Linked DNA regions of Chelatococcus sp. HY11. The protein of the gene in region 1 interacts with the protein of each later gene in a pairwise test. Links are inferred from orthologs where the notes say so. Each region holds a gene or a part of one and is shown in the gene's direction. Other genes may lie near its edges.

Region 1 (8,025 bases):
GGAGGCTACATTGTCCTTCCTCGGCCTCGGCGTGCCGATGGATCAGCCTTCGCTCGGCTCCACGGTGGCGAATGGCTTCCAATACCTGCTGACCGGCCAGTATTGGATCAGCCTGTTTCCGGGAATTGCTCTGTTCACGCTGATCGCCGCCATCAATTTTTCCGGCGAAGACATCCGCCGGCTTTGGGACCCACGGAGCAGAACGCTATGACGGCGGACAACGACAAGGCGCCTTTGCTCGAAGTGAGCAACCTAACGCTTGTCTACCGGGGAACATCTTGCTCCACGCCGATTGTCCGCGACGTGAGCTTCACTCTGAAACGCGGCGAGGTGCTCGGCGTCATCGGGGAATCTGGGGCCGGCAAATCCTCGATCGGAAATTCCGTGATTGGCCTCCTGGCGCCAGGCATCGAGCAGACCAACGGCGCCATCCGGCTACACGGAGCCGCACTAGAGGCCATTGATGGCAAGGAAAGACGCGCGCTGAGAGGCCGGGCGATCGCCAGCATCTTCCAGGATCCTTCATCCTCCCTTGACCCTCTCATGACGGTCGGGGCTCAACTTGATGAAACGATATCGGCGCTTTCGCCCTCACTCTCCCGTCCGGAGGTGCGAAAGCGCGCTATCCAACTTCTCGAAAGGGTCGGCATCCCGGACGCTTCACGACGCTACCATAGCTATCCCCACCAATTGTCGGGTGGACAACGTCAGCGCATCGTCATCGCGACGGCGCTGGCCGGCTCCCCCTCCCTCATCGTGGCTGATGAGCCCACATCGGCGCTTGATGCCACTGTTCAGAAGCAGATTCTGCAAGTCCTGAAAGGGCTTGTCGCGGAGAACGGTCTTTCCATCCTTCTCATAACCCACGACATGGGCGTCATCGCGGAGATCGCCGACCGGGTGGTAGTCATGAAGGACGGCGAGGTCATCGAGCAGGGCGCGACTGTTTCGCTGCTGAAGAGCCCGCGGGATCCCTACACGCGGAAGCTACTGGCGGCGGTGCCCAAGCTGCGCACCACACCTGTCGCTGCAGCGACCAAAGACGCGATCGTCCGCGAGCCTATACTTGTCGTCGAAAACCTGTCGAAGACTTTCGGCGGCGGGAGCATCCTCGATGTTTTCGGTGCTGAGAGACCGCGCTTTGCGCTGCGGGATATCGGCTTCCGGTTGTCCCGCGCTGGTGTCCTCGGCATCGTGGGCGAAAGCGGCAGCGGCAAATCGACGATCGGCCGCATACTGGCTGGCCTTGAAACCGGCGAGGCGGACAGCATCCAGCTTGATGGAAAGGCGTACGACATCAGCCATCGCGGCCGAGGCGGGAGCCTGCTCGGCCGCGTCCAGATGATCTTTCAAGATCCTGCGTCCGCGCTGAACCCCCGTCTCACCGTGGCCCAGGCGTTGACCGAATGCGTGCGGGCGACCGCGCAGGCGGGATACGATACCAGCCACGCGCAGGTCCGTGCCCGCGTCGTCGAGACGATCGAAAGGCTGGGCCTGCAGCCAATCCATCTCGACCGCTACCCCCATCAGCTATCCGGCGGCCAGAAGCAGCGCGTCTGCATTGCCCGCGCGCTGCTTGCCCAGCCGAAGATCGTGATCGCGGACGAACCAACCTCCGCCCTCGACGTATCCGTGCAGGCGGAAATCCTGTCATTGCTGAAGGAGACGGTATCCGAGAACCGCCTCTCGATGATCTTCATTTCCCACGATCTCGCCGTCGTCCAGGACATTTGCGATGAGGTCTGCGTGATGCGGAATGGCAAGATCGAGGATTACGGCTCATCCGATTTCATCTTCGGCCAATCCGAAAACCCCTACACCCGGCACCTGATCGAGGCGCGCCCGAAAATCTTCGCTCAGTAGTTGCTCCTCCCATCAACGACCTATCATAAAGAAAGTAGTCGAATGAACGACCATTTTACCTTGGCCGTTACAGGCCAGTCCTTGATCAAGCATGACACGAGAGCCGTAAAAAGCCCGGAATTCGACCGTATCAAGGCGCTTGTGCGTAGCGCGGATCTCGCCTTTACGAATTTCGAGGGAACCATTTACGGCACGCATGGCGGCTGGCTCATGAAAGGTTTCTATTTCGGCAGCAGCAAGCCCGAAGTTCTCGACGCGCTGGACGAGATTGGCTTCAAGGCGCTCTCATTATCCAACAACCACTCCTTCGACCTTGGACCGCCTGGCATTCTCTCAACATTGGACGAAGTTGGCCGGCGCGGGTTCCTGCATGCCGGCATCGGACGCAGCAAGAGCGAGGCGCGAGGCCCGACAAGCGCCTCATTCGAAGGTAAACCTGTCGCCATGGTCGCGATGGACGGCGGACCAGGGCCCGATTTCATGTATGCGGCTGACGCTATCGGTGAACGAAGTGAGAGACCCGGCGTCAACCGCATCCGCATGTCACGCATTCTCGAGCTTGAAAGCGAGACCTTCCAACAGCTGCAGATGATCCTCGACAAGGCGGGATATTCCGCCCTGAACCTGCTGATGGACAATCAGCCGGATGACGAACCACCGCTCGAGCCGGAAGAACTCGGGATCGGGCGGGCGATCTTCCGCAATTCAGACCGTTTCAAGCGAACCGTCAGGATCGACAAGGATGATCTCGAGGCCAATTTGAGAGCCATCCGAACCGCGGCGGACGCGGGAGAACTGGTCATCGCCTATCTGCATCACCATCACTGGTCGAGCGACTGGCTGCAATCTCCAGACTGGATGAGCGCATTCGCGCGGCAATTCATCGACGCGGGCGCGGCGGTTTTCGTGAGCCACGGCGTTCCCGTCCTTCTACCGATCGAAGTCTATCGCGGACGCCCGATCTTCCACAGTCTCGGCAATTTCATCTTTCACACAAAATCGGAGGTCTCGCTATGGAAGCATAGGGAGGTCTGGGAGAGTGTCGTTGCGAACTGCACGTTCGGCGCGGACAACCGGCTTACGTCGCTGACGCTGCATCCGCTGATTGTCGGCGGCGAAGAGGGGCTTCAAGACGACCAGATCGAGAACCGGCTCGTGCCGCATCCAGCAACTGGTGCTTCGGCGGAACGCATTCTCAGCCGGGTCGCAAGCTCATCCGCAGAATATGGCTCCCGCATCAAAACTGTCGATGGGCTCGGACAGTTCGATTTGGGATGATATCAGTCGACCGTCGTCAGTAACGCAACAGGGTTGCCCGATGGATATCCGCGATGAACTGAAACAACGCTTCTTTCGCTACCTCGCGATCGAAAGCCAGAGTGATGCCCGTTCCACCAGCCTGCCCTCCACACAAGGGCAGCAACGTCTCGCGGCTTTGCTGGCGAGCGAACTGCAGGAGCTTGGACTGGACGACATCGTTCTCGACGATCATGCGACCGTTACGGCGGTGAGGCGGGGGAGACGTCCGAGTTCGCCGAAAATCGGGTTCATCGCCCATCTCGACACGGTCGATGTCGGGCTGTCTCCGACCATTCGGCCGCAGGTCCTGCACTTCCAGGGCGTGGATCTCTGCCTGAACGCGGGTGAAGATATCTGGTTGCGCACCGCTGAGCACCCCGAGATCATGCAATGGAGCGGGCATGACATCATCGTCAGCGATGGTACGAGCGTGCTCGGCGCTGACAACAAGGCCGCGATCGCAGTGATCATGACGCTGCTGGCCCGGCTTCCGCCTGATCGCGACCACAGCGACATTCATGTCGCCTTCGTGCCAGACGAGGAGATCGGCCTGCGCGGCGCTAAGGCGCTTGATCTGGAGCGCTTCGCTTGTGACTTCGCCTATACGATCGATTGCTGCGAGTTGGGCGAGGTCGTTCTCGAGACCTTCAACGCGGCCTCGGCAGAAATCGTCTTCACGGGCGTCAGCGCCCACCCGATGTCCGCGAACGGCGTTCTGGTCAATCCTCTGCTGATGGCCACCGATTTGATCGCGGGCTTCGACCGGAATGATATGCCGGAGCGAACGCACGGCCGACAAGGCTTTTTTTGGTTCAAGAATCTGATTTCCAGCGATCAGGAGGCACGTCTTACGGTCCTGCTCCGGGATTTTGACGAAGATGGGTTGATGAAACGCAAGCAAAAGCTCGAGGAGGCCGTGAGCCTCACGGCAGCGCAATATCCGTCCGCAAAGGCAAGTTGCGCCATAACAGATACTTACTCCAACATCGCGCAATCTATAAAAGCTGATGGGCGCCCGGTCGAATTGATTTATGCTGCGTTGGAAACTCTGAATATAGCTCCAAAGATCGTGCCGATGCGCGGCGGAACAGACGGCTCAGCGCTCTCGGCAAAGGGTATCCCAACGCCGAATTTTTTCACCGGTGCACATAATTTCCACTCGAGATTCGAGTTTCTTCCATTGTACGCATTCGAGAAATCATACCAAACAGCAAGACTACTTTGTATATCCTAGGATCACAGGACCTTGAGCATTCTCATGTCGCGGTAATCTCGTCCTCCTGTCCGAGCGGACAAAGGTTTGCGAACGCCTCCGCCATTTTTACCGCCGCGAGTACGCCGTCGATGATGGGTACATCGGTCTCGTCTTGAAGAAGGTCCGTCCATCCGGTGAGCCCTCCGGAGCCGAGCAGGATGGCTTCCGCGCCATCCTCATGCACGGCAAGGTAGATCGATCGAAGCAGGCATTGGCGCGCGGCGTATCCGCGGTCGGCCGCTTCCGTCACCCCGATACCGGCGGCCCTCACGCTCGCCATGTCGGCCGCGCCATGGCGGCGCAGTTGCTCCCTTATCCCCGGCAGGGCCGCTTCCACCGTGGTCACGACCGCGAAGCGCCGCGCCATCGTCCGCGCCGCCGCAATGCCAGCTTCAACCGCTCCCACCACCGGGGCACGCGTCAAGGCCCGGGCTCGCGATAAACCAATGTCATCGAAAGCTGACAACACGTAGGCGTCATGACGCGTCGCGTGGCTGCCGCGCACTAGGTCCACCACATGCGGCTCGGCCGCCTCCCGGTGCTGCTCGTTTTCGATCGCGAACGGACCCGCACTTGGATTGAGCACGAGCGCGCGCGTCGCCGGACCGATGATCCGTTGGACCGCGGCGCGTATGTTGTCCGTCACCCGCACGTTGGTGTTCGGGTTGATGATCAGGAGGCTCGTCGCGCGAGCCGCCTGCCCGACTGTCCCCATATCACCCATCATCGCCCCGCCAGCATGTCGGGCAACCACATGACGAGCTGCGGGAAGGCGATGAGGAGAATGGTGAACAGCATCATCACCGCGACATAAGGCCAGGAGCCGCGCGTCACATCCGAATAGCTGCCGCCATCGGTGCGCACGCCGTGCACGACGAACAGATTCATGCCCACGGGCGGCGTGATGAGCGCGATCTCGCACATGATGACGATGAAGATGCCGAACCAGATGGGGTCAATGCCAGCCGCCACTACGACTGGAATGACGATCGGCACGGTGAGCACCAGCATGGACATGGCATCCATGAAAGTCCCCAGCAGCACATAGAACACCAGCAGCACCAGCAACAGCGAGAACTGTGTCAGGTCAAATGCGGCGATCCATTGCGTCATCGCCTGCGCCGCGCCTGTCATGGAGATCGTCACGTTGAGCAGCAGTGAGCACACCAGCACGATGATCACCATGCCGCTCGTCTTGGCGGACTGGATTGAGCAGTTGATCAACAGGTCCCAGGTCAACCTGCCGTTCAGCGCGACGAAACCCAGCGCCATCATGACGCCGATGGCAGCCGACTCCGTCGGCGTGGCGAGGCCGCCATAGATCGACCCCATCACCACGCCGAAGATCACGAGCGGCGGAATGAGGTATTTGCCGAGCGCCAGCTTCTGGCGCAATGGCATGTCTATGAGTTCGGTTGCCTGTGCGCCGGCCTTGCCGTGGAAGATGAAGATGTAGATCGAGAAGCTGAGCGCCAGCAGAAGGCCGGGTATAACGCCGCCCGCGAAGAGCTGGCCGACAGAGGTGTTCGCCAGCGAGCCATAGACCAGGAGATTCACGCTGGGCGGAATGAGAATGCCGAGCGTACCGCCCGCCGCCAGCGAGCCGAGGGCAGGCGACATCGGGTATTTGTACTGCTGCAATGCCGGAAGGGCGATGGTGCCGACGGTAGCGGCGGTCGCCACAGACGAGCCGGATGTCGCCGAGAAGAGCGTGCAGGTGGCAATGTTCGTGTGCAGCAGCCCGCCCGGCAGACGCGCCAGCCACACCGCCATGGCATCATACATCCGGTCGGCGATGCCCCCGCGCAGGAGGAGTTCGCCGAGCAGCATGAACAGGGGAATGGCTAGGATCGCGGGGCTGTTGACGCTGGACCAGATCACCCCGCCCATCATGTCGACGAGCGGCATGCCGTACATCAGGTAACCACCATAGGCCCCTACGGCGATGATGGTGACGGCCACCGGAATGCTGAGGAACATCAGCAGCAGCATGACCGCGAAACCGGCCCCTACAATGGCGATGCTCATCGTGTTGCTCCTTCCTGAACGAGAGGCTCGTCGGAAGCGAGCATCTCCCGATGGGCGGCCTTCTCGCGTTTCTTCAGATCGTCCAGCTCGGCCTGCAACTCCTCCTCGGGCGTTGCCGGACCAAAGCGGCGCATCAGGGAGCGCCAGTCGCCGCGCATCATGAGGCGTAGCGCCTGGACGGTCAGGATAATCGCCGCGATCGGAAAGGTCACACTGGCGAGTAGCCAGACCATCTGCGGGTAGATCAGCGGCGTCGCCCAGGGTGTCGGCGCGATCGACTGATACTGATAGGTATCGATCACTGTCTCTATGGTAAAAAAGAAGAAATAGCCCGCCAGAACGGCCATCGAGACCACGGACAACGCGTCAAGCACTGCCTGGACCGGTTTGGAAAACAGCGTCGTCAGCTGATTGATGCGGATATGCGCATTTTCGACGAGTGCGACGGTGAAGGCGAGCGGGGCGGCGACCGCGATTGCGTAGCCGCCCAATTCGTCAATACCTCCCAGCGTGAAGGAGAAGAACTTACGCAACAACGTCTCGGCCGTGATCGCCACGGAGAGAACTATCATCAAGGCCCCGAACAGGATGCCGAGGAAGCGTGAATAGGTTTGCATGGCTCTTCTCCGGGCAAGGCGGGATCAGAGGCCGAGCTGCGAGCCGACGGCCGCGCGCCAGGTTTCCTCGCATTTGGGAGCGACAGTGTTGCACTGCTTGGCCCAGATCGGCAGTGACACCTCGCCGACCGCGGCAGCGACCGCCTTGAGGTCGCTTTCAGAGGGGTCTGCTTGCTTCAGCTTGTAGGAAACACCGCGCTCGCAAGGCTTCGCGCCCGTATTGCAGCGCATGGCGTCCTCATAGAGCGCCTCGGAGAATGCCCAGATGTCCGTCGTGAGTTCGCCGATGGCGGCCGCGAGTTTCTCCTGCTGCTCGGGCGTGAATTTCCTCAGGCTGTTCTTGTTGATGGCGTAGCCGTTGACGGCGAGCTGGAGCGCAACCGGCAGAACAGTCGTCGTGGCCTCGGGCCAGCCGCCTGAATTGGCGGAAGCGGGACCGGTTATGGCGCAGTCAACGACGCCGCGCGCCAGCGACTGCTGCACCTCGCCGAACGGCATGGAAATGCCGGTGGCGCCGAGCTTGGTCACGAAATTGGCGGCGCTCTGGTCGCCCACGCGGACCTTCAGACCCTTGAGGCCGGCAAGGCTCGCCACCTCCGGCTTGCAGAAGATGACCTGGGGCCCCGCGGGCCAGACCCCGAGCAGCTTGGCGTTGAACTGCGCCTGAAGCCGGCTGTCGACAAAAGGCATGAAGGCGGCGATATGCTTCTTGCCCGCGTCGTAGGATGTGTTCAGGCCGACGAGATCAAGGCCGAGCACGGAGGGTTCATCACGGCTGACCTGCGGGCCGCGGATGGACACGATGTCGAACAGACCTGATTTGAGGATACGTAACCCGTCTGTGTCCGGGATGCCGGCGACATCGACGGGCAGATACTCGACCTTGATGTCGAGCCCGGTCTTACTCGCGAGTTTTTCGAAGAAGGGCTGTTCCTTCTGCTGCGCGATGAGGCCGGAGCCTGA
Region 2 (5,664 bases), on another replicon or contig:
GCATCGAGGGCATCGCGCTTCGGATCAAGCCGGCCCTCGACATTGGATACGATGTGCATCACCTGGCTGTAGTACTCCAGGAAGTAGCTGTCGGTGACGTTGACGCTGCCGATCGCCGAAACCCGGCCAGCGTCGTTGCGGCCGAGGTCGAGCAGCATCAGATGCTCGGCGCGCTCCTTGGGGTCCGCCAGGAGTTCCTCGGCGAGCGCCCGGTCCTCCGCCGCCGTCGCGCCCCTTCGGCGCGTGCCGGCGATGGGGCGCACAGTGACCTTGCCATCGCGGACCCGCACCAGGATTTCCGGGCTCGAACAGACGATCTGGAAATCCAGGAAATCGAGGAAACACAGGTAGGGCGAGGGATTGAGCCGCCGCAGCGCTCGATAGAGCGAGAGCGCCGGCAAGGTGAAAGGCGCGTCGAAGCGTTGGGAGAGCACCACCTGGAAGATGTCGCCGGCGCGGATGTAATCCTTCGCCTTGTCCACCATGGCCTTGAAGCGCTCCGGTGTGGTGTTGGACACCGGGGTGGGGGCGGGCAGGTTCGCCACGTCCGGTCCGCTTTCCCGCGGCAGGGGCGCGTCAAGCGCCGTCAGCGCCTCCTCGATGCGCTCCACGGCCGCCTCATAGGCGACCTTGGCTGACACGCTACCCTGCGGACGCACCGGGGTGATGAGCGACAGCTCGTCCCTGACGGAATCGAACACCACCATCACGGTGGGGCGCACGAGGATGGCGTCGTCCAGATCGAGCGCATCCTGCGGGCCACCGGGCAGGCGCTCCATCTGGCGCACCATGTCGTAGCCGAGATAACCGAACACACCGGCCGCCATGGGAGGCAGGCCCGCGGGCAGGGTGATCGCACTTTCGGCGATCAGCGCGCGCAGGCTGTCCAGAGGCAAGCGATCATCGGGGACGAAGGTGGAACGACGCAACGCGGCGCGATTGATCTCGACCTTGCCGTCCCGGCATCGCCAGATCAGGTCGGGCTTGAGCCCGATCATCGAATAGCGGCCGCGGGTGGCGCCGCCCTCGACCGATTCGAGAAGGAAGTTGGGAAGGGTGCCGCCGGCGCTGAGCTTCAGATAGGCGGCGACTGGGGTTTCGAGATCAGCGACGAGACTTGTGCTGAGAACGCTGGCTTCGCCTTTTTCATAGGTAACGGCGAAGTCTTCGAAAGACGGTGAAAACAGCATGGCTTGTACTGAGGTCCGAACCGACCGTTTGGAACCGGGCGGGAAACCTCACCTTTTCAATTAGGGAGCGTGACCAGCGCGAGGGGTGAAGTCGCGTGATACGTCCAGATCACCGTGCCTCCGGACAGACCTGCCCAGAGGGTCGTCGCGCCCGTCTCCTTGGAAGCGGGCATACCTGAGAGCGACGATCCCACGCCAAGTGCATTGCCCGGCAGGAGGACCACTCACGCTCTCATGGTTCGCGGGCTATACCTGACCCGCCGCCGCAACGCCAGAGGCTTGACGAGATCGGCCTCCGCTCGTGCGGTCCGGGTGCCGGCTCGCGATCAGAGATCGCTATTGCCGAAGGCGTTGTTGATCGCCTGCTGGTTGATGGTGACGCCGAGCTCGCTGCGCAGCTTGGAGGTGTATTCGCTGATCAGATCTTCCCCGACAGCGGTCCGCATCTGATCGCGAATGCGGATCGCGTCGCCGGTCGATGTGATGTAAGGCGGCACGGTCGCCTCGGTCACGACAAAGACAATGCGTGTGTCCCCGTTGGTCCCGGCTGCTACGGATCCGGCCTTTCCGGCCGGCACTGCGAAGATTTGCGTCACGGCGGGCACGGGCAGGTTACCGCTTGCCGTGCCGCGGGCGAGCCCGGTCGCGGTCTGGACCGGCAGGGACAGTTCGGTCGCGATCGCCTGGATGGCCTCGCCCTTGTTGAGGCGCTCGACCAGCGCGCGCGCCTTTTCAGACAGCGCCTGGGCAATGGCGTCCTCACGCCAACGTGTCAGCACCTGCTCACGCACCTCCGCGAGTGGGCGCTCGTGGGCCGGATCGACGCCGCGCACGTCGAACCACTCATATCCGCCATTGCTCAGACGGATCGCCTCGTTGTCGGCACCGACGTCCGAGGCGAAGATCGCGGTGAGGAGTGCCGTATTCCCGGCGACGCCCGGAACGGGCTGGCCGTTCTTGTCGTTTCCGGACTGATCCACCGCGGCGATCGTCTGTGCGGTGAGGCCAAACTCCGTCGCGATATCCGTGAGAGGCCTGGCTGCCAGACGCTGGTCCTCGATGCGGTCGTGAATGTCGTTCATCCGGTTCTGCGCGGCCGAGAGGGCGAGCCCCTGACGAATCTCCGCCGAAACCGCCTCAAGCGGCTTCACCGAAGCGGGCTCGATGGCGGTGACGCGCACGATCACCGGGCCGAAGCGGCCCTCGACCGCGCCGCTGGCTGCACCCTGCGCGAGCGCGAACACGGCGTCAGCGACGGCGGTGTCGATCAATTCGGTCTTCGCAAATGTCCCGAAGGCCATATCCTTTTCGGCAAGCCCGCGTTCTGCGGCGATAGCCTCGAAGGTGGCGCCAGCCGCAAGCTTTGCCGCGGCGGCCTGGGCATCGGCCAGATTGGGGAAGGTGATACGCTCGACGGTGCGGCGCTCCGGCGTTCCGAAACGGGTTGCCTTGTCCGCTTCATAGACACGGCTGACATCCGCCTCCGACACCGCGTCGGGTTTGGCGAGCGCCTCGGGGGTCAGGATGAGCGTGACGACATTGCGATATTCGGGAGCCCGGAACGCCGCCTTGCGCGCGTCGAACCATGTCTGCAGGGCGGCCTCGTCCGGGTCGGCGATCGTGCCTACGCTCGTTGCCGGCAATACGACATAAGACGCGGCACGACGCTCGGCGCCGTAGCGATACACGGCTTCCTGCAGGGCGATCGGCGTCTCGAGCGCGCCCATCACCCCCTCCAGCAACTGCCGGCGAATGATGACCGCCCGTTGGTCTCGGAGATAGGACGCCTCGGTCAGCCCGTTGTAACGCAGCAGCTCATCGAAGCGGCGGCGATCGAACTGACCTGCGGCATTGCGGAAGACCGGGTCGTCCATGACGGCGCGCGCGAGATCCGCATCCGAAATGGAAAGCCCGAGCTGGGTGGCCCGCACATCCAGCGCCGCTTCGTTGATCAGCTTGTTCAGAACCTGCTGCTCCAGCCCGATCCGCCGCGCCATCTCGTTGCTGATCGGCTGGCGCAGCTGCTGCTGCAGGCGCTGCAGATCGTTCTGATAGGTGTTGCGCAGCGTCTGGACAGTGATTTCCGTCTTGCCCACATTCGCCGCGGTATTGGCCGCGTAGCCCTGGAAGATGTCGCCGACGCCCCAAAGACCGAAGGACAGAATGAGGAGGCCGAACAAGACCGCGATGATGAGGCGGCCTATGATCGATTTTCCGGCGTTGCGAAAACTGTTCAACATGAGAAGCGGGGTCCGGTCTTAATCAGCGTGAGGCGTTTGTGGCGACTGGGCACAGCCGAACTCGACCCGGCCAGGCAGAGCCCGAACGAGCAAGGTGGCGGATCATAGAGAGCACGCTCCTGAGCCGCAATGGACAAAGGCAGTTGGCAACGTCAGGTCTGCGTGAAAATCGGCAGCACGAAAAGCGCGACCGAAGTTCGGCGTCATCGACCTGCCGGGACATGAGCTAATCAGGACGCGGGCCAGTCGGAACGCCCTTATGAACGAACCCCCGATGAACCGGACTAGGCGATACCGCCCGCACGCGTTAAGGATCGATTCGATCGCAACACCGACGACAAGGGAAATGCTTCATGGCTCATGGTCATCTGCGTCATCTCGTGGCTGGAAACTGGAAAATGAACGGCCTCAGGGCCTCCACGGGTGTGCTGGAAACGGTGATCGAAGGCCATGACGCCGAACTCGCGGCCCGGGTCGACCTGATGGTCTGCCCGCCGGCCACTCTCATTGGCGCTTTCGCGGCCAAAGCCGATGGATCGACCATCGCCATCGGCGGGCAGGATTGCCGTGCGGAACCGTCGGGTTCCTTCACGGGCGATATCGCGGCTGAAATGATCGCCGATGCGGGTGGGTCGGCTGTCATCGTCGGCCATTCCGAGCGCCGCACGCTTCATGGCGAGAGCGACGCCGACGTCCGCGCGAAGGCGGAAGCCGCTTGGCGTGCAGGGCTTCTGCCCATCGTCTGCGTCGGTGAGACGCGTGAGGAGCGCGACGGCGGTCGCGCGTTGGCGGTCGTCGTGCGGCAGATCGCCGGCTCGCTGCCGGACGCACTGCCCGGCGATGTCGTCGTCGCCTATGAGCCGGTCTGGGCGATCGGCACGGGCCTGACCCCGACGGTGGCCGACGTTGCCGAGATGCATGGCGCCATTCGCCGGCAGCTCATCGAGCGCTATGGCGAGGCCGGAGGCTCCATCCGGCTTCTCTATGGTGGTTCGGTCAAGCCCGCCAATGCCGCCGAACTCATGGCGGTCGCGCATGTGAATGGCGCGCTGGTGGGCGGGGCAAGCCTCGTGGCGGATGATTTTCTGGCGATCGCAAGAGCCTGCGGCGTCTGAGAACAGCACTTGATCTCTTGCCAACCCATCACGATCTGCCGTCTGGGCAGGGAAGATCTGCATGGGGCGCGGGCAATTCTCCCTCGCAATGGTCTTTCCTCGCGGACGGGGACTGTGTTAGAGCGGCACAAATGAATCGAGCCTGGCCGGTCATGCCCGCGCCGGGCGTTGGATGTTGACATGCAAACCGTTATCATCGTCATCCACCTCTTTGTTGTCATCGCGCTCGTCGGTGTGGTGCTTCTGCAGCGCTCCGAAGGGGGCGGCCTTGGCATGGGCGGCGGTGGTGTTTCAGGCTTCATGACAGGGCGCGGGCAGACCAACGCCCTGACCCGCACGACCGCCATTCTCGCGACCATCTTCTTCCTGACGAGCCTTGGCCTGTCAGTGATGGCGAGCATGCAGCGCGGCCAGCGTTCGATCTTCGATTCCGTTCCGGGTGGAGCGCCCACGGCTGTTCCGGGTGCGCCAGGCGCCCCGGGTGCAGGCGGTGGCGTGCTCGATCAGCTTCGCCAGATGCAGGGCGACCAGCCGGCAGCGCCTTCCGCGCCGGCTCCGGCCCCCCAGCCGGCGGCGCCGCCCGCGCCGACGACGCCTCAGGTGCCCGGCTCGCAGTGAGCCGGAGGCCGACCGCGCCACGACGCCTTTTCCGATTTTTCGCGACCGGAGGCGCCAAAAGGGCCCTTGATATGCGCTAGATGCGCAGGATCAGCGCTGGTTTGTGAGTATCGTACATATTTTCGCCTGGATTGGTCCTATGACCACTCCCCGAATCGATCGCGATAGAGTAAATGAGGACTCCCATGGCGCGGTACGTTTTCATCACCGGCGGCGTGGTCTCCTCCCTGGGCAAGGGCCTCGCATCAGCCGCTCTCGGAGCCCTTCTGCAGGCACGCGGTTACAGCGTCCGCCTTCGGAAGCTTGACCCTTACCTGAACGTCGACCCGGGCACGATGAGCCCTTACCAGCATGGTGAGGTGTTCGTTACCGATGACGGCGCCGAGACGGATCTCGATCTCGGTCATTACGAGCGCTTCACGGGGCGCCCCTGCACCCGCAATGACAATGTCACCACGGGTCGCATCTATCTCGACATCCTCAATAAGGAACGCCGTGGCG

Evidence for each region.
Region 2: the proteins of pepT (region 1) and tpiA interact in binary tests that used the Escherichia coli proteins (3 or more experiments, as listed by UniProt). The link is inferred for Chelatococcus sp. HY11 from one-to-one orthologs.

What each region holds. Positions count from the first base shown.
Region 1 is NZ_JAHBRX010000002.1:1,494,697-1,502,721, reverse strand. Bases 2,400-5,288 are described here. They hold pepT (peptidase T), read left to right. Parts: upstream 2,400-3,181; coding sequence 3,182-4,396; downstream 4,397-5,288. Other genes in these bases: KIO74_RS27600 (TRAP transporter large permease), read right to left, coding at 5,141-5,288; KIO74_RS27605 (aspartate/glutamate racemase family protein), read right to left, coding at 4,419-5,132; KIO74_RS27615 (CapA family protein), read left to right, coding at 2,400-3,141. In the rest of the region: KIO74_RS27625 (ABC transporter permease), read left to right, coding at 1-211; KIO74_RS27620 (dipeptide ABC transporter ATP-binding protein), read left to right, coding at 208-1,863; more of KIO74_RS27615, read left to right, coding at 1,906-2,399; more of KIO74_RS27600, read right to left, coding at 5,289-6,445; KIO74_RS27595 (TRAP transporter small permease subunit), read right to left, coding at 6,442-7,062; KIO74_RS27590 (TRAP transporter substrate-binding protein), read right to left, coding at 7,087-8,025. UniProt on the Escherichia coli protein: Cleaves the N-terminal amino acid of tripeptides.
Region 2 is NZ_JAHBRX010000001.1:1,092,266-1,097,929, reverse strand. What follows is about bases 2,905-5,664. They hold tpiA (triose-phosphate isomerase), read left to right. Parts: upstream 2,905-3,783; coding sequence 3,784-4,545; downstream 4,546-5,664. Other genes in these bases: pyrG (CTP synthase), read left to right, coding at 5,349-5,664; secG (preprotein translocase subunit SecG), read left to right, coding at 4,726-5,163; KIO74_RS05205 (peptidylprolyl isomerase), read right to left, coding at 2,905-3,430. In the rest of the region: trpE (anthranilate synthase component I), read right to left, coding at 1-1,190; more of KIO74_RS05205, read right to left, coding at 1,517-2,904. UniProt on the Escherichia coli protein: Involved in the gluconeogenesis. Catalyzes stereospecifically the conversion of dihydroxyacetone phosphate (DHAP) to D-glyceraldehyde-3-phosphate (G3P).